DNA from 4 places in the Streptomyces sp. BJ20 genome. Region 4 is predicted to be linked to each of the others. Evidence: riboswitches for the same ligand, from Rfam matches in the RefSeq annotation. Region 4 holds a riboswitch; each other region holds the start of a gene.

Region 1 (7,185 bases), 6.6 Mb from region 4:
GCACTGCGACCGGATCGCGCTGCTCACGGGAGACGAGCCGGGCGCCCGCATCGTGCCGTTCCGCGGGGAGTACTACGAGCTGGCCCGCCCCGAGCTGGTGCGCGGCCTGGTCTACCCGGTGCCGGACCCGGCGTTCCCGTTCCTCGGCGTCCACCTCACCCGGGGCACGGACGACGGGGTCCACGTGGGGCCGAACGCGGTCCCGGCGCTGGCCCGCGAGGGGTACGACTGGCGGACGGTGCGGCCGCGCGAGCTGGGGGCGACCCTGGCCTGGCCGGGCTCCTGGCAGCTGGCCCGCCGCCACTGGCGGTACGGCGCCGGGGAGCTGCACCGCTCGCTGTCCAAGCCGGCCTTCGCGCGGGCCGTGCGCCGGCTGCTGCCCGCCGTCCGGGACGAGGACCTGGTGCCGACGGCGGCCGGGGTGCGGGCGCAGGCGGTGCTGCGCGACGGCACGCTGGTCGACGACTTCCTGATCCGGGAGGCGCCCCGCGCGGTCCACGTGCTGAACGCCCCCTCGCCCGCCGCGACCGCCTCGCTGCCGATCGGCCGGGAGGTCGCCCGCCGGGCGCTGGCGTGCCTCGCCGAGAGCGAGCGGTGAGCGCGCGTGGCGGGAGCGGGCGTCGGGCGGGAGCGGTCGTGCGCGGCCGGGCGGCCCTGCGCGCCGTCCCCGTAAAATCGAGGGCACTGTGTCTGATTCCGTGATGAGCACCCCCGAAGCACCGCACGCCGAGCGGACCGCCGGCGAGCCGGCCCCCCGCACCCGCGCGAAGGGGGAGCCGCGCTTCCCCGACGGCCCGAAGGCCGACCCCGCCGGGTCGCACTTCGAGCGCCGGATCCGCAGCTTCCAGCCCCGCCGCAGCCGCGTCACCGCGGGTCAGGCGGACGCGCTGCAGCGGCTGTGGCCGGTGTGGGGGCTCGACATCGACGGCAGCCGCCGACTGGACCTGGCCGAGCTGTTCGGGAACGGCCGGCCGGTCGTCCTGGAGATCGGCTTCGGCATGGGAGAGGCCACCGCGGAGATGGCCGCCGCCGACCCGGACACGAACATCCTCGCCGTGGACGTGCACACCCCCGGCCAGGGGCATCTGCTGCACCTCGCCGAGGAGCGCGGCCTGGCCAACGTGCGCGTGGCGAACGGCGACGCGATCATCCTCCTGCGCGAGATGCTCGCCCCGGACGCGCTGAGCGGGCTGCGCGTCTTCTTCCCGGACCCCTGGCCGAAGAAGCGGCACCACAAGCGGCGGCTGATCCAGCCGGAGTTCCTGACCCTGGCCGCGTCCCGCCTCGCGCCGGGCGCGATCGTGCACTGCGCCACCGACTGGGAGCCGTACGCGGAGCAGATGCTCGAGGTGCTGACCGCGCACCCCGCCTTCGGGAACACCCGGGAGGACGGCGGTTTCGCGCCGCGTCCCGCGTTCCGGCCGCTCACCCGTTTCGAGCGGCAGGGGCTGGACAAGGGTCATGTGGTGAACGACCTGCTCTTCCGCCGCGTACCGCACGACGACCGCGCCGGCCGCCCGGACGGGGACACCGTCTGACCTCCCCCGGGACCCCGCGCCGGCACGCAGCCCTGCCCCTTCCTCGTTAGGGTCGATTCCGTGGCCAGCAGCCCTCCGTACCCGCCGTGCCCCGGCGCAGCCTCCGGCAGCACGCTGCGGCACCCGCACTGGTGGCAGCGCCCGGCTGTCCGCTACGGAGCGATGGTCGCCCTGCTGGCCCTGTCCGGTCTGGTGATCCTCGCGCTGGTGCGGGAGCAGACGGGCACACAGGGCTTCCTCGTCGGTCTGGGGCTGGCCGTGCTGCCGGTGCCGCTGCTGCTGGCGGCGTTCCGGTGGCTGGGCCGGGTGGAGCCGGGCCCCTGGCGGAACCTGCTGTTCGCGTTCGCCTGGGGCGCGTGCGCGGCGGCGCTCATCGCGATCGTGGCGAACAGCTTCGCCACCCGGTGGATAGCCACGACCACCGCCGACCCGGCCGGCGCCGACACCCTGGGCGCGACGGTCATAGCGCCGGTCGTGGAGGAGACGGCGAAGGCGGCGGCGGTGCTGCTGCTCTTCCTGTTCCGCAGACGCGACTTCCACGGGATCCTCGACGGCGTGGTGGCGGCCGGGTTCACCGCGACCGGATTCGCGTTCACCGAGAACATCCTCTACCTGGGCAACGCCTTCGGCACCGATCAGCTCACCGGCGGCAGCGGCATCGCCTCCGTCACCGCGGCGACCTTCTTCGTCCGCATCGTCATGTCGCCCTTCGCGCACCCCCTGTTCACCGTGCTCACCGGCATCGGGTTCGGCGCGGCCGCGCTGGCCGCCGACCGCCAGCGGGTGCGCCGCGTCCTCCTTCCCCTCGCCGGGCTGCTCCTCGCGATGGGCATGCACGCCCTGTGGAACGGCTCCGCCACGCTCGGCCAGTTCGGCTTCATCGCGGTGTACGGGGCGTTCATGGTGCCGACGTTCGGGCTGCTGACCTGGCTGGTGGTGTGGACGCGGCAGCGGGAGCTGCGGACCGTGCGCACGGAGCTGCCCGCGTACGCGGTGGCGGGCTGGCTGCGCCCGTCGGAGCCGTTCGCGCTGGGCTCGATGCGGGCGCGGCGCCTCGCCCGGAAGTTCGCCCGCGAGCGCGGGGGCAGGCCGGCCGCGCGGGCGGTCGCCCAGTACGAGGCGTACGCGACGCAGCTTGCGTTCCTGCGCCACCGGGGCCGCGCGGGGAAGGCGGGGGCGGACTTCGTGACGCGGGAGCGGGAGCTGCTGCTGGAGCTGTGGCACCGGCGTGCGGCGGCCCGCCCGGCGCTGGAGCACGCGGCCCGGCTCACCGCGCCCCGGGTGCCGTACGGCGCGGGATGGGCGTACGGGCCCGTCCCGGCGGCGTGGCCGCCGCAGGGGCAGCCGCCGTATCCGGCGTACGGGGAGAACCCCTACCGGCGCTGAGAAGGCACCGGACATGCGGAACCGGCAGCCCTGACGTCGGGGGGTCGTCGTCGGGGCTGCCGGCGTTCACGGCGTCGGCGGCCGGGAGGGGGCCGCCGGGGTGGTTCAGATGCTGAGGCCCTTGCCGGCCAGCCAGGCGGCCGGGTCGACGCTGCCGGAGCCGGTGTGGACCTCGAGGTGGAGGTGGGCGCCGGTCACGTTGCCCGTCGCGCCGACGCGGCCGATCACGTCGCCGGTGGCGACCTTCTGGCCGACGCTGACGTTGATCGACGACTGGTGGGCGTACCAGACCTCGGTGCCGTCGTCGAGGGTGAGCACGGTCTTGTAGCCGTACGAGCCGTCCCAGCCTGCGGAGGTGATCGTGCCGGTGTGGACCGCCTTGATCAGGGTGCCGGTGGGCGCGGCGAAGTCGAGGCCGGTGTGGTAGCCGGAGGACCAGTAGGCGCCGGCCTGACCGAAGGTCGAGGTGACGGTGTACGAGGACGTCGGCAGCGCGTACTGCTTGGCGAGCTCGGCGAGGCGCTCGGCCTCGGCCTTCTTCGCGGCCTCCTCCTCCGCCTTCTTCTTGGCGGCCTCGGCCTTCTCCTTGGCCTCCTTCTCCGCCTTGGCCGCGGCCTCGGCGGCCTCCTTCTCGGCGGCGGCGAGGGCGGCGGCCTGCGCCTTGCTCTGCGCCTGTCCCTGCTGCTGCTCGACCTGGGCCATGATGCGGGCGCGCAGCGCCTCACCGGCGTCGGCGCCCTCCTCGGCGCCGGTGTCGGCGGCGGCCATCCTGCCGATGTCGCTGAGGGGGGTGCTGGATCCCTTGGGCGTTTCCTCGTCGGAGATGAGGGAACCCACGTTGGGAAGGTCGGGCATGGAGATGGAGACGGGCGGCTTGCCGGTCTGGGCACTGGCCATGCCGCCGGCGCCGACTGCGGCTATGACGCCGACGCCGAGGACGGTGGAGCTGCGGGCCAGTCCGCCTCCGCGCTGCTTGGCGACGCGGTGCCGGCCACGCACGGGCCGCACGGACTCCGCGGTGGGGTTCCACTCCTCGAAGGGGCCCTCGTCGGCGCCGGGGGCGCCGTACGCGAAGGTGTCGTTCGGCCTGAACGGGGCCTCGGGGGCAGGCGGGTTGGACGCCACGTGGGCGCGCTCCTTTCCTTCCGTCTTCGCCTACCGGGTTAGCTGACGGGTTCGGAGCGGGAAGGTCTCCTACGCGCGTATACGAACCGTGCTTCCACGGCGGTATCCGCCCGATTCACCCCATGGTGGTGGTTCCCCGGTTCCCTTGCGGGATTCGGCGCGTGCGCACGGAGCCGACTTCTGTGACGGCTGGGACGACCGCGCTGCGTTATCGAACGTTAATAGACGCGGGGTCCGTATTCCAAGCCGTTCCTCTTGATCATTAACGATTTTTGCGTGGACTTAAGCGCCATGAGCGGGCGAAAACGGGCGAGTTGACTGCGTCTCGGACGACCGGCCGAACCTGACGGTTCGTCAGTTGTTATGCGCTGCGACGCCGTTCGCTCACTGTGCGTGAAAGGCGGGGTGAGGGGCGGGTAACGAGCACCCTCTCGGAGAAACACCGAGGGCCGGAACCCTTTCGGATTCCGGCCCTCGGCCTTCAGTAGCGGGGACAGGATTTGAACCTGCGACCTCTGGGTTATGAGCCCAGCGAGCTACCGAGCTGCTCCACCCCGCGTCGGTGAACACAAGTGTACGGCATCCACGGGGCCCGATGCACATCACTTCCCCGGCGGGCGCGATCAGCCGCCCAGCAGGTGCGCGTTCGGCGCCTTCGCGCGCTGCTCGAACTCCGGCAGCACCAGCACCGTGGCACCCCCGTCCGCCAGTACGGCGCTGCCGTCGGCGTCCGTCACGAAGGTGTCCGGCTCCCGCCAGGCCGTGACCACGCGGCGCACCCCCGCGTCCAGGATCAGCCGCGCACAGGGCGCCGGACGGGACGCGCGGCGGGCGCACGGCTCCAGGCTGGAGTAGACGGTGGCGCCGGCCAGCCGCGGGTCGGTGGGGTCGGCCTTGGCGAGCGCAGCCTCCTCCGCGTGCACCACCGGGTCGTCGCCCTCCCGCGAGTGACCCCGCGCCAGCTCGGTGCCGTCGGCGGCGACCACGACCGCGCCGACGCTGAACGCCGTTTCGGAGGGCGGGCACTGTCCGGCCAGATTGCAGGCGAGGGCGAGCCAGTGGCGGTCGGCGGCCGACGGCAGCGCGCCGGTGCCGGGCGCGGTGGGCTCGTAGCGCGTCAGGACGACGTCACCGACGGGCCGGGTCTCGACCAGGCGCAACCGCCCGCCCTGGTAGGAGCCGGGGCCGAACAGGCGGGGGGCGTCCGGGTCACCGACGAACAGCGGAGCGAGGACGACTTGGAGCTCGTCGGCGAGCCCTTGGGTGACCAGCTGGGTGTGGATCCGGCCGCCGCCCTCCACCATCAGCCGCCGCACCCCGCGCACCTCGTGCAGGTGCTCCAGCAGCCGCCGCCAGTCCAGGGCGTCGCCGAGCGGCACGACGTCGGCGGCGATGCCGAGGGCGCGGGCCCGTTCGGCGCCCTTGTCGGTGGTGTAGAGGACCTTCTCGCCTCCGGTGTGCCAGAAGCGGGCCGCCGGGTCCAGGTCGCCGGAGCCGCTCACCGTGACCTTCAGCGGGTACTCGGGCAGACCGTCGGCGACCCGGGCGGCGCGCCGCTCGGGCGAGTTGACCAGCAGCCGGGGGTTGTCGGCGCGGATCGTGCCGGCGCCGACCAGGATGGCGTCCACGGACGCCCGTACCTCGTCGACCCGGTCGAAGTCGGCCGGGCCCGACAGCAGCAGCCGCTCCGGGCCGGTGTCGTCCAGGTAGCCGTCGAGGGAGACGGCGGCGGACAGCAGGACGTACGGGTACGGCATCGGCGGGCTCTCCCGGGTGCGGGCGGCGGCGGGACCGCTGCGCGGTCCGGCTCCAGTCTGGCAACCCGTGCGGCCGGGGACGGAGGTCAGGGCTCGATCAGGCCGACCCGGATGGCGTACCGGGTGAGCTCGAGCCGGTCCTTCAGGCCCAGCTTGGCGAGCAGGTTGGCCCGGTGCCGCTCCACCGTCTTGGGGCTGATCACCAGCATGTCCGCGATCTGCTGCGAGGTGTGGCCCTCGGCGACGAGCTTGAGGATCTGCTCCTCACGGTCGGTGATGGCCTTCGCGGGCAGGGACCGGCCCTCCCGCGCGAGGTCGAGGTAGTTGTGGATGAGCGCGTTGACCGCCCCCGGGTAGAGGAAGGGCTCGCCCCGCATGGTGGCGTGGCAGGCCTCCACGAGGTCGCGGTCGGCGACCGACTTGAGGACGTAGCCGGAGGCTCCGGCGGCCAGCGCCTCGAAGAAGAACTGCTCGTTGTCGTACATGGTCAGCACGAGGATCCGGGTCTCCGGCAGGGTGCGGGAGAGCTCACGGGCCGCCTGCAGACCGGTCAGGCGCGGCATGGCGATGTCGAGGACGGCCAGGTCGGGGCGGTGCTCCCGGGCCAGTTCGAGGGCCTCGGCGCCGTCGGCGGCCTCCGCCACCACGGTCAGGTCCGGTTCGCCGTCCAGGATGAGACGGACCCCCCGACGGACCAGCGCGTGGTCGTCGGCGAGGAGGATGCGGGTGGGGGAGGCGTCTGTCATGGTTCAGCGTTTCCGGTCGGGGGACGTCGGTCACGGGGGCGGCGCGTGCGCTCGCGCGGAACGGCGCACCACGGCCGGGGCGGTCGAGGGGACGGACTTCCGCCCGGGTCGTACGGGGACGAGGACGTGCGCGGGGAAGCGCGCCGGGACGGGCACCGCGAGCCGCAGCTCGGTGCCGCCCTCCGCGCGGGGCTCCACGGTCAGCTCGGCGCCCACCAGCAGCGCCCGCTCCCGCATGCCGCGGATGCCGGCGCCCTCGGCGGCGCCGACGATGCCGCGGCCGTCGTCGCGGACCCGCAGCTCGACCCCGCCGGGCGTGCGGCGCAGCGCCAGCTCGGCGCGGCGCGCCCCCGCGTGCCGCGCGACGTTGGTGAGGCCCTCCTGGGCGACCCGGTAGAGCACCAGCTCCGACTCGCGGTCCAGCTCGGGCAGGCCGGGGTCGAGGCAGTGCTGGACGGTCAGCCCGGGCCCGCCGAACTCGGTGGCGAGCGCCTTGAGGGCGCTGGCCAGGCCCAGCTCGTCCAGCACGCCGGGGCGCAGCCGGCGGGCGATCCGCCGGATCTCCTCCAGGGAGGCGCGGGTGGTCTCCTGCACCTGGCGCAGCTCGTCGCCGAGCTCGGCCGGGGCGTGGTC
Region 2 (7,185 bases), 200 kb from region 4:
GTGACATCCGGGACAGCGCCTGGCGGGCGGCGGACAGCTTCTCGGTGATCGTCCGCCTGTGGCGCCCGAGTTCGGCCCGGCGGGTGGTGAGCGTCTTCACCTCGACGCGGGCCGCGCCGCGCAGCTTCTCGATCTCCCGGAGCTGGGCGCGCACCCGGCCCAGCTCGGCGTGGTGGCGGCTGCCGGCGCGTTCGGCGAGGGCCGCGCCGTCGAGGTAGGCGTCCGGGTCGTCGGACAGCATCAGCCGCAGGGCGGGGTCGAGGCCCCCGGCGCGGTACTGCGCCGCCGCGACCGCCCCGAGGGCCTCGCGGGCCTTGTTGAGCCGCGCCTGGGCGCGGGCCGTCTCGTCCTGGAGGTCGCGCAGCCGCTCCCGCGCCGAATCCGCCCTCTCCTTGGCGCCGTTGTACTTCTCGGTGGCGACCTCGGCCTCGCGGTACAGGCGGTCCACGTCGGCGCCCGCGGGCGCCGGCCGCGGAGCCGCGTGTGCCGCTCCGTCGAAACCGGCCGCCGTGGCCGTTCCCGCCAGGACGACGGTGACGGCCGCGCGGGCCGTGGTGCCGCCCACCGGGCGCTGCCGTGACCTGCGGTGCGCTGCCACCCTTGCAGCCGTCCTCTCCGTGACGCCCGCCGAGCCCGGACGACTGCCCGGCGGTCCGGCGGCGGGGAGACAGGGGAGCCGTCCGCCGCCGGACCCTTTCCTCGGCGGTGGTGTCCGGCCGCCGCTCCTGGCCCGAGCGGCGATGCGGAGCCGGTCACCTGGGGCAGGACGCTAGGCCCGGCCGCGCGGCGCGGGATACGGGTTGTGCGGAACTGTCGTCCACGGACCGTCGGGTGACCGTAAGTGACCATTGAGTCGTGCGTGGTGCAGCGTTCTCACTCAGGGTGATGACCGATGTGGTGAAGGTGGGAAAGGCGAGGGCGGCGGAATGCTAGGGAACGCCCCTGGCTAGGCTCCGGCCTCATGGACGTACTCCTCCACATATTCGTCGGTCTGCACATCATCGGCATCGCGTCGCTGCTCGGCGGCTTCCTCACCCAGATGAAGGCGATGGGCGCGGGCACCGCCCGCTTCGTCCCCGCGATGCTGCACGGCGCGCTGACGATGCTGGTCACAGGCGTCGCCCTCGTGGGCCTCAACGAGGCTCAGGACCACTCCGTCGACCACATCAAGATCGGCGTGAAGCTGGCGCTGCTGATCGTGATCCTGGGCCTGGTCTACGTGAAGCGGGACGAGGAGAAGGTGGACAAGGGCGTCTTCGGCCTGGTCGGCCTGCTGACCGTGGCGAACGTCTTCATCGCGGTCCTCTGGACCTGAGCTCGCGTCCCGGGACGCCGGGCACCGCCGTCGGCACGGAACCGCCGGCCGAGCCGTCACCGGCCCGGTCGGCGGTTCCGCGTCCGCGCGTCGAGAGGCCCGTCAGGCCGGGCGGACGATGCTGTGGATCGCGGAGTCGCCGTCGTAGTAGATCGACTCCTCGCGGACGTACGTGCCCGGCTTCGGGGCGTGGATCATCATGCCGTTGCCGATGTAGATGCCCACGTGGGTGACGTCGTCGTAGAAGAAGACCAGGTCGCCGGGCTGGGCCTGGGACACCGGGACGGTGGTGCCCGCGTTCACCTGGTCGTAGGTGGTGCGCGGCAGGGAGACGGCGGCGGCCTTCCATGCGGCCTGGGTCAGCCCCGAGCAGTCGTAGGATCCGGGACCGGTCGCACCCCAGACGTACGGCTTGCCGATCTGCGCGCGGGCGAAGGCGATGGCCTTCTCCGCCTTGGTGCCGTACGACGAGTCGGCCGGCGGGGTCTCGGTCGAGCCGGTCGACCCGGAGCCCTCCGAGGTGCCGCCGCCCTGCTGCGCGGCCTCCTCGCGGGCCTGCTCCTGCTCCGCCTGCTGCCAGGCCAGCTCCGCGGCCTTGCGGGCGGCCTCCTCCTGCTTGCGCTTCTCGATCGCGGCGAGCCGCGCCTTCTCCTCCGCGGTCAGCTTCGACAGCAGTTCGCGCGCGTCGGCGAGCTTCTTCTGGACCGTGGCCTTGGCCGTCTTCAGGTCGCCCTGCGTCTCGGTGAGCGTGCGGAGGCTCTCGGTGGCCTCCTGCCGCTTCTTCATCGTCTCGGTCTGCTGGGTGACGTAGTCGTCCACCGCCGCCTTCTGGCGGCCGGTCATCCGGTCCAGCACCTGACGCTGGTCGAAGATGTCCTGCGGCGTCTCCGCGAGCAGGAACGTCGCGGTGTCCGGCATGCCCGCGCCGGTGCGGTACTGGGCGGCGGCGTAGGAGCCCAGCTCCGAGCGGGCCTCGTTCAGCTTCTGTGTGCGCTTCGCCACGTCGTCGAGGAGGGTGTCGACGCGCTTGCGCTGCTTGCCCGTCTTCTCCTTGGCAGCGTTGTACTTCTCGGTCGCCGACTCGGCCTGGCGGTAGAGGTCGCCGACCTTCTTCTCGACCTCCTCCAGGCTCGGCCGGTCCTCGACGGGAGCGGCCTCGGCGGTCTGGGAGAGCAGGGCCACGGAGGTGAGCGCGGCCGTGGCGAGGGCCGGGGTGCGTATGCCTGCCACGCGCGTGCCCGGGGTGCGCGACTTGCGGTGCGACGCCAAGGGAGGCGACTCCTTCCAGTGCTCCGCCTACCGGGTTAGCTGTCGGGTTCGGGCGGGTGGTTCGGAAGGGTTGCCCTACGGCCGCTTCCCTGAGGGAGTGGGCCGATTCACCCCATGTCTCGGTGGGTCCCCGGCTCCGGCTGCCACGGCGGACAGAGACGGACTCGGCGGAGGCCGCGCGGCCCGGCGAGGTTCGCCGGCGGGGGACGAGCGGCCCGGACCGCACGGTAGCCAACTGGTGTGGCCCTTGTGAAGGTTGATGGGTGATATGCCCGATACATTTTCGTGACCTTCCTGTGGGCGTCACGCAGGGTGAGGCGCCGACCGTGGAGGGTGCCCGCCGTGGCGCCTCCGGGAGGGGCGGGCGGATGTTTCCGGGGCGGCCCCGGGTTGTCGGTGGAGCACCCTAGACTCGGAGAGCGATGAGCAGCCTCTTTGACGACAGCTTCCTGGCGGACCTCCAGGCCCAGCGCGGCCCGGCGGACGAGCCCCCGCCGCCACCCGAGGACGAGCACGCCCCGGAGCCTCTCCCGGACGACCTGTTCGGCGGGAAGTTCGACGTGCCCCCGGAGCGGGACACCTACTACCGGGACGGCGCCCCGCGCCCGGTGATCGACTCCGCCGCGCTGCTGGAAGGGCTGAACGACAACCAGCGCGCCGCGGTCGTGCACTCCGGCTCCCCCCTGCTCATCGTCGCCGGAGCCGGGTCCGGCAAGACCCGCGTGCTCACCCACCGCATCGCCTACCTGCTCGCCGAGCGGGACGTCCACCCCGGCCAGATCCTCGCGATCACCTTCACCAACAAGGCCGCGGGCGAGATGAAGGAGCGCGTCGAGCAGCTCGTCGGGCCCCGGGCGAACGCGATGTGGGTCATGACCTTCCACAGCGCGTGCGTCCGCATCCTGCGACGCGAGTCCAAGAAGCTCGGCTTCACGTCGTCCTTCTCGATCTACGACGCCGCCGACTCCAAGCGTCTGATGGCGCTCGTCTGCCGCGACCTGGACCTCGACCCCAAGCGCTTCCCGCCGAAGTCCTTCAGCGCCAAGATCAGCAACTTGAAGAACGAGCTGATCGACGAGGAGGACTTCGCCGCCCAGGCGAGCGACGGTTTCGAGAAGACCCTCGCCCAGGCCTACGCGCTCTACCAGTCGCGGCTGCGCGAGGCGAACGCGCTGGACTTCGACGACCTGATCATGACGACGGTCAATCTGCTCCGTGCCTTCCCCGACGTCGCCGAGCACTACCGCCGCCGCTTCCGGCACGTCCTGGTCGACGAGTACCAGGACACCAACCACGCCCAGTACGCCCTGGTGCGTGAGCTGGTCGGGGGCGCCTCCGAGCACCCCGTCGACGTCCCGCCGGAGGCCGAGGTGCCGCCCGCCGAGCTGTGCGTGGTGGGCGACGCCGACCAGTCCATCTACGCCTTCCGCGGCGCGACGATCCGCAACATCCTCCAGTTCGAGGAGGACTACCCGGACGCGACGACGATCCTGCTGGAGCAGAACTACCGCTCCACGCAGACGATCCTGTCCGCCGCCAACGCCGTCATCGAGCGCAACGAGTCCCGCCGCCCGAAGAACCTGTGGACCAACGCGGGCGAGGGCACGCGCATCACGGGCTACGTCGCGGACACCGAGCACGACGAGGCGCAGTTCGTCGCCGACGAGATAGACCGCCTCACGGACGCGGGCGAGGCCAAGGCCGGCGACGTCGCCGTCTTCTACCGCACCAACGCCCAGTCCCGTGTCTTCGAGGAGATCTTCATCCGTGTCGGCCTGCCGTACAAGGTCGTCGGCGGCGTGCGCTTCTACGAGCGCAAGGAGGTCCGGGACGTCCTGGCCTACCTGCGGGTGCTGGCCAACCCGGAGGACTCGGTGCCGCTGCGCCGCATCCTCAACGTGCCCAAGCGCGGCATCGGCGACCGCGCCGAGGCCATGATCGACGCGCTCGCCCAGCGGGAGAAGATCAGCTTCCCGCAGGCGCTGCGCCGCGTCGACGAGGCGTACGGCATGGCGGCCCGGTCGGCGAACGCGGTCAAGCGGTTCAACACGCTGATGGAGGACCTCCGTACGGTCGTCGAGTCGGGGGCGGGGCCGGCGACTGTCCTCGAAGCCATCCTCGAACGCACCGGCTATCTCGCCGAGTTGCAGGCCTCCACCGACCCGCAGGACGAGACCCGCATCGAGAACCTCCAGGAACTCGCGGCCGTCGCCCTGGAGTTCGAGCAGGAGCGCGGCGAGGGCGAGACCGGCACACTGGCCGACTTCCTCGAGCAGGTCGCCCTGGTCGCCGACTCCGACCAGATCCCCGACGAGGAGGACGGCGACGGCGTCATCACGCTGATGACCCTGCACACCGCCAAGGGCCTGGAGTTCCCGGTCGTCTTCCTCACCGGCATGGAGGACGGCGTCTTCCCGCACATGCGCGCCCTCGGCCAGACCAAGGAGCTGGAGGAGGAGCGCCGCCTGGCCTACGTCGGCATCACGCGCGCCCGGGAGCGGCTCTACCTCACCCGGTCGGTGATGCGCAGCGCCTGGGGCCAGCCGTCGTACAACCCGCCCTCGCGTTTCCTGGAGGAGATCCCGCCCACCCACGTGGAGTGGAAGCGGACCGGGGCGAGCGGTCCGGTGGCCAACGGGCCGGCGTCCGGGGTGGCCGCGTCACTGTCGTCGTCCCGCTCCCGCTCGTCCGCGTCGGGCGCCTCGGGTTTCGCCACCCGGCGCACCTCGGAGAAGCCCGTGGTGTCGCTGGCCGTCGGGGACCGGGTGACGCACGACCAGTTCGGCCTGGGCACGGTCGTCGCGGTGAAGGGCACGGGGGCGAACGCCGAGGCGACGATCGACTTCGGCGACGAGAAGCCCAAGCGCCTGCTGCTGCGGTACGCGCCGGTGGAGAAGCTCTAGCCGTACACACGGGGCCCGTCGTGGGCCGGGGTTCGCTCCGGTGCCGCGACGGGCACCGGTCCGCGGGTCGGCCTACGTGGGCTCCAGGCCGTGGCTGCGGAACCAGGCGAGGGGGTCGATCGCCGAGCCGCCGCCCGGGCGGACCTCGAAGTGCAGGTGCGGGCCGGTCGAGTTGCCGGAGTTCCCGGAGAACGCGATCTGGTCGCCGGCCTTGACGGTCGCGCCGGAGGGCACCTGGTAGGTGGAGAGGTGGCAGTACCACGTCTCCGTGCCGTCCTTCGCCGTCACGATCAGCATGTTGCCGTAGGCGGAGTTGTACTGCGTGCGCACCGTGCCGTCGGTCGCCGCCAGCACGGGCGTGCCGTACGAGACGGGGAAGTCGATGCCGGTGTGGAGGGACATCCAGTTGATGCCGGACTGGCCGTAGTAGGCGCTGAGTCCGTGCTGCGCCACCGGGAGCGCGAACTTCGGGCGGAGCCGCTCCTTGCGGGCCGCCTCCTCGGCCGCCCGCTTGCGTTCGAGCTCCTGCTGGGCCTTGAGGTCGATGCGGCCCTGGGCGCGGCTGGCCCGGTCGGCGAAGTCGTCGGCGCCGGCGGCGAGGCTCTCGAGCTGGGTGTCCAGCTTGACGTTGGCGGCGGACGGCTGGACCGGCTGGGCGTCCGCGGCGGTCGTCCGTGCCTCCTGGCCGCCCTCCTCGGACAGGTCGCCCACCGAGGCGGCGGCGATGCCGGCGACCCCCATCACGCACGCCGAGGGCACGGCCACGGTCAGCAGCGCGGAGCGCTTGGGCGGGGTGCGGCGGCGGGAGCGGGACCCGGAGCGGGAGGCGGCGCGCGGTGCGGGGGTGATCTCCTCCTGCTCGTCGAGGAGGGTCACGGCGGGCAGTTCGCCGGTGTCGGCCGGTTCACCGGCCCCGGGTTCGTCCGGACCGGGCTCCCCGCGGTAGTCGTCCTCCGCGTACGGCTGGTCGGGCGTGTCCTGGTCGTAGGACACCTGGGAGAAGTTCTCCTGGGCGAAGTCCTCCTGCCCCCCGAACTCCTCGTGCGCCGCGAAGTTCTCCTGCGTCGCGAAGTTCTCCTGCTCGTACGGCTCTCCGCCGTACTGCGCGTCCGGTGCGGGCGTCTCGCCGCCGTCGGAGTTCCACTGGGTGGCGTCGTAGACGCCGCTGTCGAAGGTCTGCGTGCCCCAGTCCCACTGCTGGGTCGGGTCCGCGGGCTGCTCGGCCTGGCCGGGCTGGAGCCACGCGTTCGCGTCCCACTGGCCGGTCTCGGGGGATCCGCCCTGCTGGGGGATCACCGCCATCGGCTGCTGCCCGGTGGTCCAGGCGGTCGCGTCATGGCCGCCGGTGTCGTACGCGGCCTGCTGGAAGGCGTAGGCGTCGTAGTGCCCGGTGTCCTGAGCGCCGGCCGTCCACTGGCCGGTGGTCCAGGCGGCCTGCGCGGGGTCCTCGCCCGGCATGCTCCCGAAGAGGGGATCGGCGGCAAAGGTGCCGGCGGCGTGCTCGCCGGTGCCGTAGGAGGTGGCGTCGTAGCCGCCGTAGGAGGTGACGTCCCCGTACGGGACCTCCTGGCTGCCGTACGACGCGTAGGGCGCCGAGGCGGCATCGGAGGCCGGAGCCGGGGTCATGGTCCCCGACGGGTGACGGTCGTTCACCAACTTCTCTTTCGCCTCGACAACAGGGGCTGCCAGAGCAGTGCG
Region 3 (7,185 bases), 2.2 Mb from region 4:
CCGACGAGATCAGGGAGTTCCTGGTGCACGCGGTCGCCAGGACCGGGGGCCACCTAGGACCCAACCTCGGGGTGGTGGAGCTGACCGTCGCCCTGCACCGGGTCTTCGAGTCGCCGGTGGACCGCATCCTGTGGGACACCGGCCACCAGAGCTACGTGCACAAGCTGCTGACCGGCCGTCAGGACTTCTCCAAGCTGCGCGGCAAGGGCGGCCTCTCCGGCTACCCCTCCCGCGAGGAGTCCGAGCACGACGTCATCGAGAACAGCCACGCCTCCACCGCACTCGGCTGGGCCGACGGGCTCGCCAAGGCCCGCCGGGTGCGCGGGGAGAAGGGACACGTCGTCGCGGTGATCGGTGACGGCGCGCTCACCGGCGGCATGGCCTGGGAGGCGCTGAACAACATCGCCGCCGCCAAGGACCGTCCGCTCATCGTCGTCGTCAACGACAACGAACGCTCCTACGCCCCCACCATCGGCGGCCTCGCCAACCACCTCGCCGCCCTGCGCACCACCGACGGCTACGAACGCGTCCTGGCCTGGGGCAAGAACGTCCTCCAGCGCACCCCCGTGGTCGGCCCGCCCGTCTACGAGGCGCTGCACGGCGCGAAGAAGGGCTTCAAGGACGCCTTCGCCCCCCAGGGCCTCTTCGAGGACCTGGGCCTGAAGTACGTCGGCCCGATCGACGGCCACGACATCCGGGCCGTGGAGTCCGCGCTGCGCCGCGCCAAACGCTTCCACGGCCCCGTCCTCGTCCACTGCATCACCGAGAAGGGCCGCGGCTACGAACCCGCCCTCGCCCACGAGGAGGACCACTTCCACACCGTCGGCGTGATGGACCCGCTCACCTGCGCGCCCCTCGCCCCCTCCGGCGGGCCGTCCTGGACCTCGGTCTTCGGGGAGGAGATCGTCAGGATCGGTGAGGAACGCGAGGACGTGGTGGCCGTCACCGCCGCCATGCTCCACCCGGTGGGCCTCGGCCCGTTCGCCGAGCGCTTCCCGGACCGGGTGTGGGACGTCGGCATCGCCGAGCAGCACGCCGCCGTCTCCGCGGCCGGTCTCGCCACCGGCGGACTGCACCCGGTCGTCGCCGTTTACGCCACCTTCCTCAACCGCGCCTTCGACCAGCTCCTGATGGACGTGGCCCTGCACCGCTGCGGGGTCACCTTCGTCCTGGACCGGGCCGGCGTCACCGGCACCGACGGCCCCTCCCACAACGGCATGTGGGACATGTCGGTGCTCCAGGCCGTACCCGGTCTGAACATCGCCGCGCCCCGCGACGCCGACCAGCTGCGCATCCAGCTCCGCGAGGCGGTCGCCGTGGACGACGCGCCGACCGTGCTGCGCTTCCCGAAGGAGTCCGCCGGCCCGGCGATCCCGGCGGTGGACCGCGTCGGCGGCATGGACGTGCTGCACCGCGCGGACGATCCCGAGGTGCTGCTGGTGGCCGTCGGGGTGATGGCGTCCGTCTGCCTCCAGGCCGCGGACCTGCTCCAGGCGCGCGGGACCGGCTGCACCGTCGTCGACCCCCGCTGGGTGAAGCCCGTCGACCCCGCCCTCCCGCCGCTGGCCGCCCGGCACCGGCTGGTGGCCGTCGTGGAGGACAACAGCCGCGCCGCAGGGGTCGGTTCGGCGGTGGCGCTGGCGCTGGGCGACGCCGAGATCGACGTGCCGGTACGGCGGTTCGGCATTCCGGAGCAGTTCCTCGCGCACGCCAAGCGCGGCGAGGTCCTCGCCGACATCGGTCTCACGCCCGTCGACGTCGCCGGGCGGATCAGCGCGAGCCTCGCCGCCCGGGAGGAACTCGCGAAACAGTCACCGGACGCACAGGAGCATCAGGCATGACCACCGCGGAGTCCGCGTCGGAGCCGTCACAGGCCGGGAAGTTCGACCTCGCCGCACTGCTGGCCGAGCGCGGGGCCGAGCGCTACGAGCTGCACGACCGGTACCTCAACCCGCAGCTCCCGCGCATGCTGCACACCATCGGCTTCGACAAGGTCTACGAGCGCGCCGAGGGCGCCCACTTCTGGGACGCCGAAGGCAACGACCACCTGGACATGCTCGCCGGGTTCGGGGTGATGGGGCTCGGCCGCCACCACCCCGTGGTCCGCAAGGCGCTGCACGACGTCCTGGACCTGTCGCTCGCCGACCTCACCCGCTTCGACTGCCAGCCGCTGCCGGGCCTGCTCGCCGAACGGCTCCTCGTCCACAGCCCGCACCTGGACCGGGTGTTCTTCGGCAACAGCGGCACGGAGGCCGTGGAGGGCGCCCTGAAGTTCGCCCGCTACGCCACCGGCCGGCCCAGGGTGCTCTACTGCGACCACGCCTTCCACGGGCTGACCACCGGCGCCCTGTCCGTCAACGGCGAGTCCGGCTTCCGGGACGGGTTCGCCCCGCTGCTGCCCGACACGGCCGTGCCGCTCGGCGACCTCGACGCGCTGGAGCGGGAGCTGCGCAAGGGCGACGTGGCCGCGCTGATCGTGGAGCCGATCCAGGGCAAGGGCGTCCACGAGGCCCCGCCCGGCTATCTGAGGGCCGCGCAGCACCTGCTGCACCGGTACAAGGCGCTGCTGATCGCCGACGAGGTGCAGACCGGGCTCGGCCGCACCGGCGACTTCTACGCCTACCAGCACGAGGAGGGCGTGGAGCCGGACCTGGTGTGCGTGGCCAAGGCGCTGTCCGGCGGGTACGTGCCGGTGGGGGCCACGCTCGGCAAGGACTGGATCTTCAGGAAGGTCTTCTCGTCGATGGACCGGGTGCTGGTGCACTCCGCCAGCTTCGGCGCGAACGCGCAGGCCATGGCGGCGGGCCTCGCGGTGCTGTCGGTCATGGAGGACGAGCAGATCGTGGCGCACGTGCGCGGGGTCGGGGACCTGCTGCGGACCCGGCTGGCCGCCCTGACCGACCGCTACGAGCTGCTCGCCGACGTCCGCGGCCGGGGCCTGATGATCGGCATCGAGTTCGGCCGGCCCCGCTCGCTGAAGCTGCGCTCGCGCTGGGCCATGCTCCAGGCGGCCCGCAAGGGGCTGTTCGCGCAGATGGTGGTGGTGCCGCTGCTCCAGCGGCACCGTATCCTCACGCAGGTGTCCGGGGACCACCTGGAGGTGATCAAGCTGATCCCTCCGCTGATCGTCGACGAGGGGGACGTGGACCGGTTCGTGGGCGCCTTCACGGCGGTGATGGACGACGCTCACGAGGGCGGGCTCATCTGGGACTTCGGCAGGACCCTGGTGAAGCAGGCGGTCGCCAACCGCTGACCGCGCGAGGAGCGCATGCGCTTTGCCTCTGAGGCAAGGAAATTGCCCGAAAGGCAAAGACCGGTGCTCAATGGAGGCATGAGCTCCTCCGAGACCGAGCCGCGGGACGAGCCTGCCGAGGCCCTCCCCGCGGTCGCTCCTCAGCTGCGTGCCCTGCGCCGGCGGGCCTCCCTGACACTGGAGGCCGCCGCACGGCAGGCGGGCCTGTCACCCGCCCACCTCTCCCGGCTGGAGACCGGACAGCGCCAGCCCTCGTTGCCGATGCTGCTCTCCCTGGCGCGGATCTACGGTACGACCGTCTCCGAGCTGCTCGGGGAGTCGGCCGCCGACCGGGACGCCGTGGTGCGCGCCGCCGACATGGAACCCACGGCGGCCGGCGGCTGGACGTACTGGCAGGCCGGGGCCGCCGGGCGCGGCATGCAGGCGCTGCGGGTGCACGTGCCGCACGGCTCCCAGGGCGACATCGTGCGCGTCCACCCCGGCGAGGAGTGGCTTTACGTCCTCAAGGGGCGGCTGCGGCTGCGCCTCGGGGACACCCTCCACCGCCTGTCCCCGGGCGACAGCGCCCACTTCGACTCGCTCACCCCGCACCGCATCGCCGCGCAGGACCCCGACGGGGTCGAGCTGCTGTTCGTGCACACCCTGCTGCAGAGTCCCATGGCCGCCCTGTGCCTGGGCCCGACCCATGGAGAGACACCGTGACCGGCAAAGACATGGAGGAGAAGTTCCCGCGGGCCCTCTGGGTGAGGCTGTTCGTCTACGTCGTGGTCGGGCACCTCTTCGCGGCCTTCATCTACTTCCTCTTCGAGATCGCGCCGAAGAAGTAGCGGCCACGGGGGGCGAGAACGGGGGCGGGTGTCAGTCGAGCAGCCGCTCGCGCAGCCGCTCCCGGTGGGCCGGGGTGAGCCCGAGTCCCTGCTCCAGGTAGGCGTCCACGCCGCCCCAGGTCTCCTCGACCGTGTCGAAGGCGGCCGCCAGATACTCCTCGCGCGCGTCGAAGAGCGGGCTGAGCAGCTCCATGACCTCGGGGGAGTAGGCGTCGGGGGAGCTGCCGCTGCGCCGCACCTTGTAGCGGCGGTGCTTGGCGTTGGACTTCAGATAGTCCTCGACGATCGCGTCGCGCTCCACACCCACGGCGAGCAGGGTCACCGCCACGGAGAGACCCGCGCGGTCCTTGCCGGCCGCGCAGTGCATCAGCGCGGGGACGCTGTCCTCGGCGAGCGCGCGCAGCACCTGGGAGTGCTCGGAGGTGCGCTCCTTGACGATCATGCGGTACGAGGTGATCATCCGGTCGGCGCCCTGGCCGTCGGCGAGGATCGAGCGCAGTTGGTCCAGGTCGCCGTCGCGCACCATCTTCCAGAACTCCGCGCCGTCGGCCGGGTCGCTCAGCGGCAGGTTGACGTTGCGCACGCCCGGCAGCGAGACGTCCGGGCCCTCCAGCTTCTGGTCGGCCGTGTTGCGGAAGTCGAACACGGTGTGCAGACCGAGCGAGGCCAGGAAGGCGGCGTCCTCCGCGGTGGCGTGGGCGAGGTGACCGCTGCGGAACAGCACCCCGTGCCGCACCCGACGGCCGTCCACCGTGGGCAGTCCGCCCACGTCGCGGAAGTTGCGCACCCCGGTCAGCTGGGGCTCGGTCGACGGGATCTCCTGCGTCACGGACGGCTCCTCCCACTCCGCGCCGTCGCCGCGGCTCGCCGACGGGCACCACTCGACGATACGACATGGCTGCCAAGGGCAATGAGTTGCCGACCGCCCTGGCGACGTTGGATTGTGTCGCTTTCTGTTTGTTCATGAGGGGCAGATTCCGGGTCTGTCGCGCCAAGATCGAGATGTCGCGATTGCGGCGGCTGCCCCATCCAGCTTCGACGTGAATAAGGTGATGTGTCCGAATAGAACCCTTGAGGACAACGTGCCCCGATAGTAATGGAATTGGGGAGGAGGTGCGTGAGCATCGTCATACCGGTGACCGTGTGCTGTCGCCATGCTCACGTAATTTCCCTTCGCAACAAGGGATTTCACCAGCGAGTCGCTCGCGAGATCGACGCACGGTGACGTCGTTCCCCCCTTTCGATCACGGAAAAAGCGGGTTCGCCGGAACCCGCGCTTGTTTCGCCGCGTCGAGGTCGCTTACGTTCCCAACCGATCCGGACGGACGCCTAATCCTGCCGCCGCCCGGAGCCCGCACACACTGACCCGACGTACGGCAGGAGCGGGGGACCCACAGGTACAACTGCCTGTTCCGGGCCCCGGAAACAGGCTTGGGGTTAAGCCGCGCGGCAACGCGGCCGGACATCTCCAGTCCGCACCCGACAGCTCACCTCGTAGGCGCCGGAGAGGAATTCGTCATGCCCGCGAAGGGTAAGCACCGCCGTACCAAGGCTCAGCGTTTCACCCGCTCCATCGCCGTCGCCGGAACCGGTGGCGCCGCTCTCGCCCTGCCGTTCCTCGGCGCCACCGGCGCGCACGCCGCGACGCCGCAGTCCGCCCCCGAGGCGTCGGTCCGGTCGCTGGCCGTCACCGGCCAGCAGGCCAAGGCCGAAAAGGGTGACGAGGCCCGCACGTACACCGTGAAGGCCGGCGACTACCTCGCCAAGATCGCCGAGGCCGAGCACGTCGACGGTGGCTGGAAGCAGCTCTACGCGGACAACCGCGAGGCCGTCGGGGACGACCCGTCGCTGATCCACCCGGGCCTGAAGCTCTCCATCGACGGCAAGGCCGCCAAGAGCGCCCCGAGGCAGTCCACTTCGCCGCAGGCCGCCAAGCCCGCCGCGCCCAAGGCCGAGAAGCCGGCCGAGAAGCCGGCCGAGAAGCCCGTGCAGAAGGCCGCCGAGGAGTCCTCCTCCAATGAGGCGTCCTCCAACGAGGCGTCCACGCAGACCGCCCCCGCCTCCGGCTTCACCTCGCCGGTGCCCGGCGGCGGCGTCGGCACCGCCTACAAGGTGGCCGGCAGCATGTGGTCCAGCGGCTACCACACCGGTGTCGACTTCAGCGTCCCGACGGGCACCTCCCTGAAGGCCGTCGGCGCCGGCACCGTCGTCTCCGCCGGCTGGGGCGGCGCGTACGGCAACCAGGTCGTCATCCAGCTGAACGACGGCCACTACGCCCAGTACGCCCACCTGTCCTCGCTGTCCGTCTCGGCGGGCCAGACGGTGACCGCCGGTCAGCAGGTCGGTCTCTCCGGTGCGACCGGCAACGTGACCGGCCCGCACCTGCACTTCGAGATCCGCACCAGCCCGAACTACGGCTCGGACGTGGACCCGGTCTCGTACCTGCGCGGCAAGGGCGTCTCCCTCTGACCCCTCGCGGCACCCCTTCCTGACACGCGCGCCGGAGGCCGGCCCCGATCCACGGGGCCGGCCTCCGGTGTGTCCGGGGCCCGTTCCGGGCGCGGGGCCGTACCTATTCCTGGCTTGGCCAAACCTTGAAGTGGCTTATCTCACCGCGCGTCAACCCCCGCCTACGGTCGCGTAGGTCACATCCGAAGGTGAATCATGTCCGGCTGTGGCAGACGATTCGAAGAGTGACAAGGCAACAGTGATCGGGTCGTACGTGGCGGTGGGGGACAGCTTCACCGAGGGAGTCGGCGACCCCGGCCCCGACGGGGCGTTCGTCGGCTGGGCCGACCGGCTCGCCGTTCTGCTCGCGGACCGCAGGCCCGAGGGCGACTTCCGGTACGTCAACCTCGCCGTACGCGGCAAGCTGCTGGACCAGATCGTGGCCGACCAGGTCTCCCGGGCCGTCGAACTCGCCCCGGACCTGGTCTCCTTCTGCGCGGGCGGCAACGACATCCTGCGCCCGGGTACCGATCCGGACGAGGTGGCCGAGCGCTTCGAGGAGGCGGTCGCCCGGCTCACGGCGGCAGCCGGCACGGTCCTGGTGACGACCGGGTTCGACACCCGCCGCGTCCCGCTGCTCAAGCATCTGCGCGGCAA
Region 4 (7,185 bases):
CCGGTGAGAAGTGGTGTTGTCCGTCGTGGTCCATCTGACCAAAACCGCGGGACGGAATCGTCAGACCGCGGGCTCAACCGCGCGTACTGCTGCGGTATGACACGGGACGAGGGAGCCTCCCCCGCCCCGTAGGGGTCACCCGGGTGCCGGAGGCGTACGGGGACGGCGGGGGCGGGTCAGCCGGCCCGGTGCACCACGGCGTCGCACAGCTCGACGAGCGCCGACTTGGCGGGCCCGTCGGGCAGCGGGGCGAGGGCGGCGCGCGCCTCCTCGGCGTAGCGCACGGTGTCCCGGCGGGCCTGGCCGAGCGCGGGGTGGGCGCGCAGCAGGCGCAGCGCCTCGGCGTGCCGGGCGTCGTCGGTGAGGTCGGAGTCGAGCAGCTCGCACAGGGCGAGGTCCTCGGCGAGCCCGAGCCGGGCGGCCCGCTCGCGCAGCCGCAGCACCGGGAGGGTGGCGATGCCCTCGCGCAGGTCGGTGCCGGGGGTCTTGCCGGACTCGTGGGAGTCGGAGGCGATGTCGAGGACGTCGTCGGCGAGCTGGAAGGCGACGCCGAGCCGCTCGCCGTACTGGGTGAGGACGTCGACGACGGTCTCGTCGGCGCCGGACATCATCGCGCCGAACCGGCAGGAGACGGCGACCAGGGAGCCGGTCTTGCCGCCGAGCACGTCCAGGTAGTGGTCGACCGGGTCGCGGCCGTCCTGCGGGCCCGCGGTCTCCAGGATCTGGCCGGTGACCAGCCGCTCGAACGCCTCGGCCTGCACCCGCACGGCCTCCGGGCCGAGGTCGGCCAGGATGTGCGAGGCGCGGGCGAAGAGGAAGTCGCCGGTGAGCACGGCGACCGAGTTGCCCCAGCGGGTGTTCGCGCTCGCGACGCCCCGGCGCACCTCGGCCTCGTCCATCACGTCGTCGTGGTACAGCGTGGCCAGATGGGTGAGCTCCACCACGACGGCCGACGGCACGACGCCGGGCGCGTAGGGGTCGCCGAACCGGGCGGAGAGCATGACGAGCAGTGGGCGGAACCGCTTGCCGCCGGCCCGCACCAGGTGCTGGGCGGCCTCCGTGATGAACGGCACCTCGCTCTTGGTGGCTTCGAGCAGCCCTTCCTCGACAGCCGTCAATCCGGCCTGGACATCGGCTTCCAGAGCCTGGTCCCGCACGCTCAGCCCGAACGGCCCGACGACGGTCACGAGGGGTCTCCTGTCTGCTGGTGTCTGCTGGCGGTTACACGGTTTGTCGATAGGTCGCTGCCACCACTCGAGTCAGCGTATCCGGTCAGGTTTCGATCACCGCCAGGGCCCGGGGTCACAAGAAGGGCGATACGGGATCAGAAGCGGAGTGTTTTTGATCGGCTGATAACAACGGACATACCTCGGCTTCCCGGACACAGTGACCCGTGAACCATCCTGCACCACCCCCGAGTCCGATTTGCCGTCATTGGTGGGCGAATTCCTCTTGGTCGCAAACGCGCCCACGGCCGCCGTCCCGTGAGGTGAGTCACGCACCCGGCGGCCTCCGGGACACCCTCGCACACACCCGTCTCCCCGCTCCACACAACGGAGTTGACGCTTGGCGATCGCAAAGGATCAAGGGCGCAAAACCACCCATCTCAAGATCAAACGGTGTTCTGCGTGATCGTCGCACTTGTTCCCGACATGTGCTCTCGCATACGTTCCGGGCCTGCCGGGTGGACGCCGAGTCCTGCCGCCACCCGCATCACACCCGACGACCAACTCACGCACGGCAGGAGCGGGGGACCCAGGTAAGCCGCCGTACCGGACACCGCGCCGGGACGGCTCGGGGTGAAGCCATGCCCGCAGGGGCACGGCCGGGCACTCTCCCGCCCGAACCCGACAGCTCACCTCGCAGGCGTAGGAGAGGAACCCAGACATGCCCGTCATCGCTTCGTCGCGTCGCCGCCTCGTCCGCACCCTCGCCGTCGCCGGCACCGGCGTCGCCGTGGTCGCGCTGCCGCTGTTCGGCGCCACCAGCGCCTCCGCGGCCCCCTCGGCCCAGACCACGACCGCCGCCTCCACGACCGCGTACCCGGACAACCTCGACGGCTGGATCCGCGAGGCGATGGACGTCATGGCGCAGAACGGCATCCCCGGCTCCTACGACTCCATCCACCGCAACATCATGCGGGAGTCGTCCGGCAACCCGGCCGCCATCAACCTGTGGGACTCCAACGCCGCGAAGGGCACCCCGTCGAAGGGCCTGCTCCAGGTCATCGACCCGACCTTCCAGGCGTACCACGTGCCCGGCACCGCCTTCGACCCGTTCGACCCGGTCGCCAACATCGCCGCGGCCTGCAACTACGCCGCCGACCGCTACGGCTCGATCGACAACGTCTTCGGCGCGTACTGAGCCGACCTCTGACGGCCGAGACCGGCCGTCTGCCCGAAGAGTCGCTCGAGGACGACGGCCACGCCGTCGTCCTCGTTCGACAGGGTGACCTCGTCGGCCACCGCCTTCAGCTCGGGGTGCGCGTTGGCCATGGCGACGCCGTGGCCCGCCCACCGGAACATGGGGATGTCGTTCGGCATGTCCCCGAAGGCGACCGTCTCCCCGGGGCGCACCCCCAGGTGCTCGGCGGCCAGCGCGAGACCGGTCGCCTTGGTGACCCCGCACGGCTGGAGCTCCACCGTGCCCGGCCCCGACATGGTGACCGTGGCCAGCGAGCCGACCACGGACCGGGCCGCCGCCGCCAGGGCATCGTCCGACAGCTCCGGGTGGCGCAGCAGCACCTTGCTGATCGGCCGCGCCCACAGGTCGTCGCGCCGCTCCACCCGCACCGCCGGCAGCGTCGGGTGCGGCATCCGGTAGCCCGGCTCGATCAGCGTCACCCCGTCGACCCCGTCCTGGTCGACCGCGGCGTACACCTCCCCCACCTCGGCCTCGATCTTGCCGAGCGCGGTCTCCGCCAGCTCCCGGTCCAGCCGGACCGACCACAGCATCCGCCGCGCGGCGGCGTCGTAGACCTGCGCACCCTGTCCGCACACCGCGAGCCCCGTGCAGCCGAGGTCGTCGAGCAGCGGCCGCACCCTGGGGGCCGGCCGGCCGGTCACCACGAGGTGCCGGACACCGGCCCGCCCGGCACGGGCGAGGGCGGCGAGGGAGCGGTCGGAGAGGGTGTCGTCACCGCGCAGCAGCGTCCCGTCCAGGTCGGTGGCGATGAGAGAACAATCGGTGGGTGCGGCCATGATCAGAGAATACGGACAAGAGGACCGTCCGATTCACCGCGCCCGTATGCCCGCGCATTGGGTGCGTTTTGCCTTCTTGTACCGGCAATACGCGACCGGTTGAGGCCCGTTTTCCCTTTTGACCGGAACAGGGTGCGCTCCCCCCGGCCCCGGCTCCGGGAGTCGTCCCCTATAACAGGAGCCCACCGGGACGCGACCCCGTAACGTGTGGCACGGCCACGGACACGTGGCCCACCCGCGCACACGAAAGCGAGGCAGCACCCGATGCCCCCCTTCGATGTCCCCGAGGGCGACCCCTTCGGCCCGCACAACCTGCCGTACGGCGTCTTCTCGCTCCCCGGTTCGGCGGAGCGCACCGTGGGCGTCCGGCTGGGCGACCACGTCCTCGACGCCGGCGCGGCGGCACACGCCCTGGGTTCCCCCTACGCCTCCCTGCTCGCCCGCCCCACCCTCAACCCGCTTCTCGCGGCGGGCCGCACGGCCTGGTCGGACGTGCGGCGCGCGCTCACCGCGTGGGTGACGGTCCCGGCGCACCGGGAGACCGTCGAACCCTTTTTCCACCCGCTGTCCGAGGTGACCCTCCATCTGCCGTTCGAGGTCGCGGACTACGTCGACTTCTACGCCTCGGAGAACCACGCGCGGAACGTCGGGCAGATCTTCCGCCCCGACGCCGCCGACTCCCTGACCCCCAACTGGAAGCACCTGCCGATCGGTTACCACGGCCGCTCCGGCACCGTGATGGTGTCCGGCACCGACGTCGTGCGCCCCTCCGGGCAGCGCAAGGCGCCCGCCGACGCGGCCCCCGTCTTCGGCCCGTCCGTGCGGCTGGACATCGAGGCCGAGGTCGGCTTCGTCGTCGGCGTCCCCTCAGCGCAGGGCCGGCCCGTGCCGCTGAGCGCCTACCGCGACCACGTGTTCGGCCTGTGCCTGCTCAACGACTGGTCCGCCCGCGACATCCAGGCCTGGGAGTACGTGCCCCTCGGCCCGTTCCTCGGCAAGTCCTTCGCCACCTCGGTGTCGGCGTGGATCACCCCGCTGGACGCCCTGGACGAGGCCCGCGTCGCCCCGCCCGCGCGCACCCACGGCCTGCTGCCGTACCTGGACGACTCCGGTGAGGAGCCCGGCGGCTACGACCTGCGCATCACCGTGACCGTCAACGGCCACGACGTCTCCGAGTGCCCCTTCTCCACCATGTACTGGACGGCCGCCCAGCAGCTCGCCCACATGACGGTGAACGGCGCATCCCTGCGCACCGGCGACCTCTACGGCTCCGGCACGGTCAGCGGCCCCTCCGAGCGGGAGCGCGGCTCCCTGCTCGAGCTGACCTGGAACGGCCGCGACCCGCTCGAACTCCCCGACGGCAAGCGGGCGTTCCTGGAGGACGGCGACGTGGTGACGCTGTCCGCCTGGGCGCCGGGACCGGACGGGGTTCGGGTGGGCCTCGGCGAGGTGACGGGACGGGTGGTCCCCGCGTCCTGACCCTTCCGGCCCTGCCGAGGCGCACAACCACGCTGACTCGCACCGTCCTTCGCCGTCATACTTGGCATCGGACGGTGCGTTCGTCCTCCATGCCGCGCGCACCGCACCGCCGCACGCCCCCGAGCCGCTTCTTCCGACAGGAATCGGAGCCCGTGGCATGACGTACTGCCTGCTCCTGCTGAGTGCGGTCGCCGTGACCGCCGCCGTGCCCGTCCCCCGCCTGCTGACCCGGGCGAAGTGGCCGGAACGGGAGCCGGTCGTCGCCCTGTGGGTGTGGCAGTGCCTGGTCGCCACCGTGCTGCTGTGCTGTCTGACCGCCCTGGCGCTGGGCGCCGCCGCCGTCTTCGGCACCGTGCGCGCGCAGTTGTTCGCCCCGGCGCCGCCCGCCGTGACCGCCGCCTACGACCTGTCGCACGCCTCGCCGTGGACGGCCGTCCTCACCGTGCTGCTGGCCTGCGGCGCCGCCTGGACCACGGCGGTGCTCGCCCGTGAGCTGGTCGAGGCCCGCCGCCGTCGCGCCGGCGCCCGCGCACACCTGCGGGACCGCGCGCCCGACCTTCCGGCGGGGCTCCCCGAGGGACGCGGGCCGCTGCTGGTGCTGGAGGAGGAGTACCCGGACGCCTGGTGGATGCCGGGCAGCCCGCCCCAGCTGATCGTCACGACCGGTGCGCTGCAGCGGCTCACGGACCATCAGCTCGACGCGGTCCTCACGCACGAGCGCGGTCACGCCCGGGCCCGCCACGACTGGCTGCTGCATCTGTCGGCGGCGCTGGCGGCGGGCTTCCCGCGCGTCCCGCTGTTCGCCCACTTCTGCGAGCAGACGCACCGGCTGGTGGAGCTGTCCGCCGACGACACGGCCTCCCGGCGCTGCGGGCATCTGACCACCGCGCTGGCGCTGATCGAGCTGAACCAGCACCGGGGCGTGCTGTCCTGCTCCTCCAGCCACCGGCTGCTCGGCGAACGCGTCGACCGCCTGCTGGAGCCGCCCCCGCGGCTGGGCCGCCGCCACCGCGCCCTGACGACCGCGGCGGCGTCGCTGGTGCCGCTGGTCCCGCTGCTGATCACGTTCGCACCGGGGCTGACGGCGCTGCCGTGACCGACGCTCCGGCCGCCTGCGCGGCCGACGCGTGGTGCCGGACCTGGCGGCCCGGCCGACCACGACTGACGCGCACCGACACGATTGACACCCACCGACGTGGCGGCCTGGGCCGGGCGGCTTGGGGCGGCCGGATGGCCGAGGCGGCCGGATGGCCCGGTGGCCGGGCGGCCGGGCGGCCCGGTGGCCGAGGTCACCAAGGTGGTTCGAGGTAGTTAGGTGGCCGGGCGGCGGGACAGGCCTGGTGACCGGATGGCCACGGCGGCCCGACGGCCGGGGCTGTTCAGGACCAGTCCGGCTCCTCCTCGGGCCAGTCGTCCGGGGCCTCCCCGGGTGCGTCGGGCGCGGCGGCGTCCGGTGCGGGTGCCGGTGCCGATCCCGGTGCCGGCAGACCCGCCAGCACCTCCACGACCCCCTCCCCGTACGTCGTCCGCTTCTTCTCGCCCACGCCGCTGATCCCGCCGAGCTGCTCCACCGAGGTGGGCCACACCGTGACGATCTCCCGCAGCGTCGCGTCGTGGAAGATCACGTATGCCGGGACGCCCTGCTCCCTGGCCGTCTCGGCGCGCCAGGCGCGGAGTGCCTCGAACGCCGGCTGGAGCGCCTCCGGCAGCTCGGCCGCCGCCGCCTTCGCCTTGCGGTCGCGGCCCGCCCCGCCGCCCGAACGGGACGTGGCCGGCTTCTCGGGCTCCTTGCGGAGCGGCACCTCACGCTCGCGCCGCAGCACCGACCCGCTGGCCTCGGTCAGCACCAGCGTGCCGTAGTCGCCCTCGACCGCGAGCAGTCCCTGGGCGAGCAACTGGCGGACGACGCCGCGCCACTGGGCCTCGCTCAGCTCCTCACCGATGCCGAACACGGACAGCTGGTCGTGGTCGAACTGGATCACCTTGGCGGTACGGCGGCCCAGCAGGATGTCCACGATCTGCACCGCGCCGAACTTCTGCCCGCGCTCCCGCTGGAGCCGCACCACCGTGGACAGCACCTTCTGCGCCGCCACCGTGCCGTCCCAGGTCTCCGGCGGGGCGAGGCAGGTGTCGCAGTTGCCGCAGTTCTCCCCGGACGGCTCCTGGCCGAAGTAGGCGAGGAGCTGGCCGCGGCGGCAGCGCACGGTCTCGCACAGGGCGAGCATCGCGTCCAGATGCTGGTTGGCCCGCCGCCGGAACGCCTCGTCGCCCTCTCCGGACTGGATCAGCTTGCGCTGCTGGATGACGTCGTTGAGCCCGTACGCCATCCAGGCCGTGGACGGCAGGCCGTCGCGGCCCGCGCGGCCCGTCTCCTGGTAGTAGCCCTCGACCGACTTGGGCAGGTCGAGGTGGGCGACGAAGCGGACGTCCGGCTTGTCGATGCCCATGCCGAAGGCGATGGTCGCCACCACGACCAGGCCCTCCTCGCGCAGGAACCGCGCCTGGT

The links. A riboswitch is a leader RNA that binds a small molecule or an ion and turns the genes downstream of it on or off. The one in region 4 is predicted to bind cyclic di-AMP.
Region 1: linked by a shared signal. The riboswitch ahead of MTR79_RS32230 (M23 family metallopeptidase) and the one ahead of MTR79_RS02790 (transglycosylase SLT domain-containing protein) in region 4 are both predicted to bind cyclic di-AMP.
Region 2: linked by a shared signal. The riboswitch ahead of MTR79_RS03755 (C40 family peptidase) and the one ahead of MTR79_RS02790 (transglycosylase SLT domain-containing protein) in region 4 are both predicted to bind cyclic di-AMP.
Region 3: linked by a shared signal. The riboswitch ahead of MTR79_RS12750 (M23 family metallopeptidase) and the one ahead of MTR79_RS02790 (transglycosylase SLT domain-containing protein) in region 4 are both predicted to bind cyclic di-AMP.

The regions. Positions count from the first base shown of each region.
Region 1 is NZ_CP094918.1:7,152,628-7,159,812, forward strand. It holds gene lhgO (L-2-hydroxyglutarate oxidase) at 1-598, shown strand, start outside; gene trmB (tRNA (guanosine(46)-N7)-methyltransferase TrmB) at 702-1,538, shown strand; gene MTR79_RS32225 (PrsW family intramembrane metalloprotease) at 1,599-2,924, shown strand; gene MTR79_RS32230 (M23 family metallopeptidase) at 3,030-4,049, opposite strand; cyclic di-AMP (ydaO/yuaA leader) riboswitch at 4,062-4,219, opposite strand; tRNA gene MTR79_RS32235 (tRNA-Met) at 4,535-4,608, opposite strand; gene MTR79_RS32240 (dihydrofolate reductase family protein) at 4,673-5,806, opposite strand; gene MTR79_RS32245 (response regulator transcription factor) at 5,893-6,552, opposite strand; gene MTR79_RS32250 (histidine kinase) at 6,583-7,185, opposite strand, start outside.
Region 2 is NZ_CP094918.1:776,849-784,033, forward strand. It holds gene MTR79_RS03745 (C40 family peptidase) at 1-598, opposite strand, end outside; gene MTR79_RS03750 (hypothetical protein) at 962-1,315, shown strand; gene MTR79_RS03755 (C40 family peptidase) at 1,418-2,584, opposite strand; cyclic di-AMP (ydaO/yuaA leader) riboswitch at 2,592-2,764, opposite strand; gene pcrA (DNA helicase PcrA) at 3,007-5,487, shown strand; gene MTR79_RS03765 (M23 family metallopeptidase) at 5,560-7,113, opposite strand.
Region 3 is NZ_CP094918.1:2,806,113-2,813,297, forward strand. It holds gene dxs (1-deoxy-D-xylulose-5-phosphate synthase) at 1-1,841, shown strand, start outside; gene MTR79_RS12730 (aspartate aminotransferase family protein) at 1,838-3,253, shown strand; gene MTR79_RS12735 (XRE family transcriptional regulator) at 3,332-3,955, shown strand; gene MTR79_RS12740 (DUF6126 family protein) at 3,952-4,080, shown strand; gene MTR79_RS12745 (tyrosine-protein phosphatase) at 4,112-4,909, opposite strand; cyclic di-AMP (ydaO/yuaA leader) riboswitch at 5,430-5,594, shown strand; gene MTR79_RS12750 (M23 family metallopeptidase) at 5,599-6,549, shown strand; gene MTR79_RS12755 (SGNH/GDSL hydrolase family protein) at 6,788-7,185, shown strand, end outside.
Region 4 is NZ_CP094918.1:581,446-588,630, reverse strand. It holds gene MTR79_RS02795 (polyprenyl synthetase family protein) at 177-1,187, opposite strand; cyclic di-AMP (ydaO/yuaA leader) riboswitch at 1,714-1,882, shown strand; gene MTR79_RS02790 (transglycosylase SLT domain-containing protein) at 1,888-2,364, shown strand; gene MTR79_RS02785 (HAD family hydrolase) at 2,328-3,200, opposite strand; gene fahA (fumarylacetoacetase) at 3,465-4,679, shown strand; gene MTR79_RS02775 (M56 family metallopeptidase) at 4,837-5,775, shown strand; gene recQ (DNA helicase RecQ) at 6,059-7,185, opposite strand, start outside.